DNA from 2 places in the Aquimarina sp. AD1 genome. Region 1 is predicted to be linked to the other one. Evidence: riboswitches for the same ligand, from Rfam matches in the RefSeq annotation. Region 1 holds a riboswitch; the other holds the start of a gene.

Region 1 (4,442 bases):
TCTTAATGCTGGTTCATCAATCTGAATTATATTAATCCCATTATCTTCTAAATCCTTTACCTCATCTCTTATCGCTAAAGCTATCTCATTACAAGTTATAGATTCAGGTTGATCATTTCTTACAAAAGACCATTGCAAAATAGTTACAGGCCCTGTAAGCATGCCTTTTACCGGTTTTGAAGTTAATGATTGTGCGAATAAAGTCCAATCTATCGTCATTGGATTTGGTCTCTTTACACTACCATAAATAATAGGAGGTTTTACACAACGAGATCCATAACTCTGGACCCAACCGAATTTAGTAAAAGTAAAACCATCTAGCTTTTCTCCAAAATATTCTACCATATCATTACGCTCAAACTCCCCGTGAACTAAAACATCCAATCCTATTTCTTCTTGCCAACGAATTACTTTTATGATTTCTTCTTTTATGTATTCTTCGTACTGCATTAAAGAAATATTTCCTTTTTTATATTGATATCTCCAACTTCTTACTTTTTTTGTTTGTGGAAACGATCCAATAGTCGTAGTTGGGAAAACAGGTAGGTTTAAATTTTTATGTTGCACTTCTTTACGAAGGTTAAAAGAATTTTTTCTTACTATATCCTGCTTCGAAATTGCTTTGACTTTTTCATCAACCTCTGAATTATGAATTCTTTCTGAACTACTCCTATTCGCATGAGAAATTATGTTTTTTTCTAATTCTTCAAATACTTTATCTTCTTTTTCTAAAAGAGTAATCTCCTTTAAAGTAACTACTTCTTTTAATTTTTGTTTTGCAAAAGATAACCAGTCTTTAACCTCTAATGATAATTTCTCATTATTTGCTTCTAAATCTAAGTCACATGGTGAATGAAGTAATGAACAAGAAGGTGCTATCAAAATAGTGTTTTCTTCTCTCTTTCCTTTCGCTCTATTTATATATGATAATGACTCTTGATAATTGTTTTTCCATATATTTCTTCCATCTACAACCCCTAATGAAAGATGTATCCGTTCGGGAATACTATCCAATACACTATCTAATTGTTCTGGACACTTGACTAAATCAATATGAATCGCATCAATAAGAAGTTTATTTGCTATTAATTCTAAATTATCTTGGATACTCTCAAAATAGGTTGCTATCATTATTTTTAAATCCGGAAAAGAGCTTTTTAATTTAAGATATGCTTGATTGTATACTTCTTTCTCTTTTTTGGTTAGATCAAGTGCTAAAAAAGGCTCATCGAATTGTATCCATTCCACCCCTAAAGAAACCAATTTCTTTATTAAATCTATATATACTGGTATTAACTTATCCACTAGATCAATTGTTTCAAAACTTTCTCCTTTTGCTTTTCCTAATAACAGATAAGACACAGGACCAATTAATACTGGTTTTGTTTGTATACCAATTTCTTTTGCTTCATAAAACTCATCAATTACTTTCGTAGAAAACAAGGTAAACTCTTGATTTTTATAAAACTCTGGAACAATATAATGATAGTTAGTATCAAACCATTTTGTCATTTCCATCGCTGTAATATCATAGCTATCCTTTTGATATCCTCTAGCCATTGCAAAATACAAGTCTAAATAACTAAGCTTATTAACTAATAGGCTCTGATATCTTTTGGGGATCGCTCCAACCATCAATGACATATCTAAAACTTGATCATAAAATGAAAAATCATTAGACGGTATTAAATCTATACCTGCTTCTTTTTGTAATAACCAATTCTCTTTTCGGATGTTTTTTCCTACTTGTAGTAAATTCTTCCTACTAGTTTTTCCAGACCAATATTGTTCTGAAACTTTTTTTAATTCCCTTTCGCTACCAATACGCGGATAGCCAAGATTGTGTGTAAGCATAACTTTAAACTTTTAAAAATTAATATTAATTTTTAAAGCTCTTTGTATAAATTAGTGTGCTTATAGAAATGAAGAGAATTAAAATAATGCATATAGTTATATCACCAAAAAAGTCAAAAACCCTTTTAGTGTGCATCAAACTTAACCAAAACTTCAATTCGCGAAAGCATAGTCAATTCAATAATAGGCAGGTCTCCTGACTTATAACATTTTTATCATCCTTCCCATTTTTTATAATAAAACAGTGGATATAAATTGATAAAAACTATATGGTTACTTACAGTTGCGCGACAGCTCGTGATTCTCACACGATTCCCTATTAATTCACAATTAAGCAAAACCTATATTGGTTGATATAAAATTTTATCTAAAGAACTTTAATTCTACATAAAAATACTTTAAATAATCTGATGACACTCCTAAAACAGCATTAAAAGAAGATTATTTAAACATTCTTAATTTAAAATCAATCTTAATTTAGGAATTAATAATTTTAATATCAAAATAATTAAGATTATGGAGAATAACATACGAGGTGGTGACTCACCAGTTCCTTGTCAATTAGAAGCTAATAAAAATTACGCCTGGTGTACCTGTGGTCATAGTGAAAACCAACCTTTTTGTAACGGAGCGCATAAAACAACTGGAGGCACTCCTCCAACTATTTTCACTGTGGAAGAAGCAAAGGAAGCATATTTATGTACCTGTAAATTAACTAGTAACCCACCATATTGCGATGGATCACATAAATAATAGAAAAACCTCTGTTTATTATTGTAACTAGAGAAACAGAGGTTTTTTTAATATTATTTATTTTCTTTTAAAAGATACTTTATTTCCATTTAACTCTAATACCATTGTACTTTCATCTGTATTAAAGTTAATAGTCGCTCCTGCTCTATCTGATTTAAATCCATTCTTCTGATATCCAACTAATGGAAATGTAGGACCATCTTTAGCACTGGCAATCAACGTTGTATTTTCTTTTGTAAAAGTAATTTGAAAAGGGAAGGACTTGCTAATATAAACCCCTAAAAAAACATCCAATTCTTCTGTAGCAAACTCTAATGGTGCATTAAACACTGGAAGTTTATAATCCTGATCATAATAGCTTTTTAATACATTTACAATACAATTATTTGGTGACATTACTACTCCATTACCTATATAAGAAACCACTATTTTTTCCTCTGGCAGGTACATTGTAAGGGATTGGAAACCATCAATACCTCCATTATGACCATAGGCTTGTTTTCCAAAAAAGGTCTCTCCTCCTAGACCGATTCCCATTCCTGTAGATGTATCCATCATAATTTCTAAAGAGGCATTTGATACTAGTTTCCCAGAAAATAAACTATTGTAAAAAATATTAACCTCTGTTGGTGTAGATACTATTGCTCCAGCTCCTATCGGCACGCTCATATCTGTATGTTTTTCTATTTTAACCCACTTATTATCATTCTTAACATAAGAAAGAGCTTCATTGTTACTTGTATCAATATTTTTTCCATAAGCAGTTCTTTTTAGACCTAAAGGGTGTATTATTCTCGACTGCAAAATTTCTGAATATGTTTTACCTTCAATTTCTTCGGCGATGTACGAGAGTAACAAATAATTCGTGTTAGAATATGCTGTCTTTTCTCCAGGTTCAAAACTCCCTTCTTTTTTCAACAATCTATCTATCATCTGTTTTCTAGTATTAGGTACAATCATCCATTTCATAAAATCTTCATCCTCTGTTAGATTAAATAAACCGCTACGATGACGCAACATGTGTCCAATTGTTATTTTATCAGCATTAGAAACTTTTGGGAAATAATCACTTAATAAGGTTTCTAACTTCAACTTATTTTCTTCTATTAACTGCATAATTATTGTTGCTGTAAAAGTTTTAGTAATAGATCCTATTCTATATATTGTCTCCGAATTTGCTTTTATTTTATGTTCTAGGTCAATATATCCTATCGAAGTATTATAAACTTCTATTCCTTCTTTGTAGATAGAAACACTTCCCATTCCTTTATCATTAGCATCCAATAATTCAAAAAAACTGTCTAATGTAGATTTATTAAATGTTTGTGCCTGTATGGTCACAATGTTTATCAAAAGAACTGTTATTATTACTTTTCTAATCATATCTATCTTATTTATTTGTTTGAAAAATAACACACGTTAATACCTGATCAAAAAACATTTTGATCTATAATAACATCATGTTTATTAAGTGTTTTTGATATTGATAACCTAGTGAGGTTATACTATTTTTGGTAGGTAAGGTTACTGTTATTTATTCGGATTCTTTGCTAATCCAAGTAAATACTATTGAAGCAGCTCTGGAAATTACAAATACACAAAAGCCAAAAATTGGAGGAAGTGCGGATACTTTTAAACCTCCTGCAAAAACATCAGTAGATATTTCGCTAATTGCCTCCATTTTGTCAAACATCCCCACAATACCGATAAGTTGTCCAAGCATTCCCCATACTACAGAAAAAAGACCAATCGAATTTAGTAATTGAATGTTCTTATTAAGTCCTACGTGATTTTTACGAATAGAAATTACTGCTTTAACAATTAAAAAAAACACT
Region 2 (4,442 bases), 1.2 Mb from region 1:
GTAATCCAGAGGACTATAGTAACCTGGGAGTACTTGGAGATCCTGATGAACCACTTCTTAATGCTGCTATTAACGCTATCTTGGGTAATCGAAGCAACATACAGAACAAAAATATTAAGTTTAGCGAATTGGGAGACAGTAATATGCATCAACCTGACTACGAAAGAATGTATAAAACCTTTGATAAGTAAAGATTAAAACAAACCAAATACTAACAAAAAAGTTCCCAGGCGTTTATGTCTGGGAACTTTTTTATATTTAAAAATGCAAGTTTTAAAACTTCAAATTAAATCCTATTCGAGCATTTCTCCCTCTGGTGCTAAAACCAAAAACCTCTTGATAGTCTTCATTCGTTATATTATTCATAGCTGCATAAATGCTAAGGTTATCCATTAATTGATGACTAATGTAAAAATCTAATATCCCATAACTATTCAATGTTCTTGATTCTGATGCAAAAGTTGTAAAATCCGTAAAACGCCCTTCTCTTTCATCGTTATACTGATAACTTAGTGACACAAAAGATTTGGATGACATATTATACCCAATACTAGCATTAAATTTAATTTCTGGAATACCAATTCTGGAAAGTTCTTCATCCACATTAGTATAGGTAAAATTACCTCTTAATACCATTTTATCATTCATTAACTTAGAACTAACCTCAAACTCTAATCCATCGGTTGTAAACTCTTCTGATATATTCTGGTATTGAAAAACAAAATTCCCTGTATCAATAAAATCAACCGCGTTCTCCTGATTACGTGTAAAATACACTGCGCTCATTGTAGTTTTCTTATCTAAGGATAACTCAGCACCAACCTCAATAGTACTATTCTCTTCCGGTTCTAAATCAGAATTCCCAAAACTCGGTGAGAACAACTGAAACAATGATGGTGTGATATAGGCGGTACTATACGATGCCAATCCTTTAATATAATTTCCTCCAAAAGTATATGTAAATGATGGATTAACATTGTACACCATATGATTACCATATGCGCTATGAATATTCAATCTTGCTCCTGCATTGACTTGAAAACCAAAATCAGATACGTATACCAAATTCACATAAGGATCAATAATATCAAAATCTGCCTGATGGTCATTAATGGTCTGAATAAACTCTTCTCCTCTGCCAGACGCACTAAATCCATTATAATCATTATATGATCCATTAGCACCAATTACAGTATACAACCAGTTACCAAATTTATACTTATTATATGCATCAAACGTATATACTCTACTCTCACTTCTCGAAGGAAAATCCGTCAAGAATTCTCTTTCTAACAATGCATAACTATCCACAAAAGTAAAACTTCCGTTAGGATATTTAGCTTCCCAAAAACTTCCTCCTCTTACTTGTCTACTGGTTCCATTATTGTTTCCATCAATCCCGTTTCCAACATCAAATTCATTCTTGTAATCATCTATATTACCAAAAAAGTGAAACCTAAAGTTTTTATTCCATTGATATCCTAGCTTAGCATATACATTATATTTAGAATATGAATCACTTTCGAATTCTTGTGATGATGTATCTTCATCCAGTTTTTCTGCTTCAGACAATCCATCTGTAAATTGGTTACTAAAACTGGCCAAATAGTTAACTTTTCCAATAGTTCCATTTATAGACGCTGAATTTACAAATTCATTCACATCATACTCCTGATCTTCCTGGGATTGATTCGTTCCAAGACTAGAAGAAAATTGTGCAGAAATAGCTTTTTTGCTCTCTTTTTTCGTTATTATATTTATAACTCCTGTAGCCGCTCCAGAGCCAAATAGTGTACTTGAAGCACCTTTTAGAATCTCAATAGATTCTATTTGATTTAAAGCTAATAACCGAAGGTCAAATTCTCCTGATATTGTAGATGGATCATTAACCGTAACACCATCAATTCTAATAACCACTTGACGATTAGAACCTCCTCTGATATTATAATTTAAATTCTTACCGGCTCCACTATTACTACCATTAATTTCAATTCCGGCTACCCTGTTTAATACAGTAGCAAGAGATTGTCCTTGGCTGCGCTCAAGTTCCTCTGAGCTAATTTTAGTAATTACCTTACCGCTTTGTTCTCTCTTTAATTTAAATTTCGAATCAGAAATTACCACTTCATCTAATTCGTTTACCTTTTCTTCTTGGTTTACTTCTTGCGCTGAAATAACCTGAGCTCCTAACATAATTAGCGTAGCCCCAAAAAACACTTTTTTGTTCATTTCCTAAATGACTTAATTTTACAATTACCGGAAAAAAGTATGCAGTTTACCCATACCTAAACTTCTATCCCGAAAGTTTGACATATCGAATTTAGGCAGGTCTCCTGGCTTACGTCTTATTGTTTACCTTCCCATTCCGAAAATGTCGAAACAGTGGTTATAAAGAAATAACAATAAGCGCCTACTACGTTACTGAAATAACAATCAGTCTCGATTTGGCAAAGTTTACAGTTGCGGGAACAGCTCAGGATTCATTCATTATAGATTTATAATTTATTCACCTGATTCCCTTTTAATTCTTAACACTTGAAAGTGTCTTAAAACCAAAATTCTGCGCGAATGTATCATATTTCTTCGAAAATGTGTTCTCTTTAATAAATAAATTAGTAATACTAGTATATTTACACTCTTAAAAACCACAAATGTTGTATTACGTAACAGGAGGAGAACGCTCAGGCAAAAGTAGTTATGCCCAAAATCTCGCATTAGAACTCTCGGATAATCCCACATATTTAGCGACTTCTAGAATTTGGGATGGAAACCATAGAGCACGTATTGATAGACATATTGCTGATCGAGACAATAGATGGGTCTCCATTGAGGAAGAAAAAGAGCTATCTAAAGTTGTCGATGATGATACAACAGTGGTTATTGATTGCGTAACTCTATGGCTTACTAATTTCTTTGTAGATACCAAAAATGACATTGAACTTTCTTTATTACAAGCAAAAGCAGAGTTTGATAAACTCTTAAAAATTAACGCTACTATTATCATAATATCCAATGAAATTGGAATGGGAGTCCACGCCTCGACAGAGATTGGTAGAAAATTTACAGAGTTACAAGGTTGGATGAATCAACATATAGCAAAACACGCTGATCAAGCAATACTAATGGTATCAGGAATACCTGTAAAAATAAAATAAATGAATTTCGAAATTTCTCCATTAGATAAGTCTTTAGAAAACGCAATACAACATAAAATTAATCTAAAAACTAAACCTGTTGGGTCCTTAGGCAAGCTTGAAAAAATAGCATTGCAAATAGGATTAATACAGCATAAAACAAATCCACAATTAAAACATCCAACAATTCTTGTTTTTGTTGGAGATCACGGAATCGCAGAAAAAGGTGAGGTAAATCCTTACCCGCAAATAGTTACGAAGCAAATGGTGTATAATTTTCTTAATGGTGGTGCAGCGATCAATTCATTTTGCATCCAAAATAAGATACATCTAGAAATTATTGATGCAGGAGTAAATCATGATTTTGATAATGTTCCGGGGCTAATTGATGCCAAAATAGCGTATGGAACTAAAAACTATGAAATAGAACCAGCAATGACAATAGATCAATGTAATAATGCTATTGCTAAAGCGTCTCGTATCGTTTTGGACACATTTCAAAACGGGTGTAATGTAATAGGTTTTGGTGAGATGGGAATTGGTAATTCTTCTGCAGCTGCATTATTGATGTCTCATTTTACAAAGATCCCAATTATGGAGTGTGTCGGTGCAGGGACTGGAGTTCAAGGAGACGCTATTAAAACAAAAAAAAGGATTTTAAAAACTGTTTTTGAAAAGCACAATCCCAATTCTCCTATAGAAACACTCACTACTTTTGGAGGTTTCGAAATTGCCATGATTACTGGAGCAATACTTAAAGCTGCAGAATTGAAAATGACCATTCTTATAGATGGTTTTATCGTAACTGCTTCCCTATTGGCCGCTAATGCAATTAATAAAAACGTATTGGACTATTGTATTTTTGCACATTCATCCGAGGAACAAGGGCATCAAAAAATATTAAACTTTCTAGAAAAAACACCTTTATTAAATCTAGGAATGCGATTAGGCGAAGGTACTGGTGCAGCGGTTGCATACCCCATTTTAGAATCTGCGGTATCATTCCTAAATAATATGGCTAGTTTTGAAGAAGCAGAAGTTACTACAAACGAATAAAACCTACTTCTAAATGAAAAAAGGAGTCTTATCCATATTGATCGCTACAATTGGTTTTTTCTTTACATATAAATATCATACGTTAATGTATGAAATACAAAATAGTCTTATCACTGGAAAGGAAATAAATTTCCTTTTTATTAATGATCTAGCATCATTTAGAAAATTATTTAAAATAGTTGTCATAATCGTCTCATTATTAAGTTTTTATTTAGGAATTATGAGTGTTTTAAAGAAAAGTAAAATTGGAAT

What was found. Region 1 has a riboswitch for cobalamin ahead of metE (5-methyltetrahydropteroyltriglutamate--homocysteine S-methyltransferase). Riboswitches for the same ligand answer to the same signal wherever they lie in the genome.
Region 2: linked by a shared signal. The riboswitch ahead of D1815_RS08715 (TonB-dependent siderophore receptor) and the one ahead of metE (5-methyltetrahydropteroyltriglutamate--homocysteine S-methyltransferase) in region 1 are both predicted to bind cobalamin.

The regions. Positions count from the first base shown of each region.
Region 1 is NZ_CP031966.1:723,600-728,041, reverse strand. It holds gene metE (5-methyltetrahydropteroyltriglutamate--homocysteine S-methyltransferase) at 1-1,854, opposite strand, end outside; cobalamin riboswitch at 2,023-2,214, opposite strand; gene D1815_RS03420 (CDGSH iron-sulfur domain-containing protein) at 2,371-2,607, shown strand; gene D1815_RS03415 (serine hydrolase) at 2,665-3,990, opposite strand; gene D1815_RS03410 (MotA/TolQ/ExbB proton channel family protein) at 4,142-4,442, opposite strand, start outside.
Region 2 is NZ_CP031966.1:1,947,240-1,951,681, forward strand. It holds gene D1815_RS08710 (S41 family peptidase) at 1-191, shown strand, start outside; gene D1815_RS08715 (TonB-dependent siderophore receptor) at 274-2,229, opposite strand; cobalamin riboswitch at 2,306-2,572, opposite strand; gene D1815_RS08720 (bifunctional adenosylcobinamide kinase/adenosylcobinamide-phosphate guanylyltransferase) at 2,652-3,155, shown strand; gene cobT (nicotinate-nucleotide--dimethylbenzimidazole phosphoribosyltransferase) at 3,156-4,190, shown strand; gene D1815_RS08730 (hypothetical protein) at 4,204-4,442, shown strand, end outside.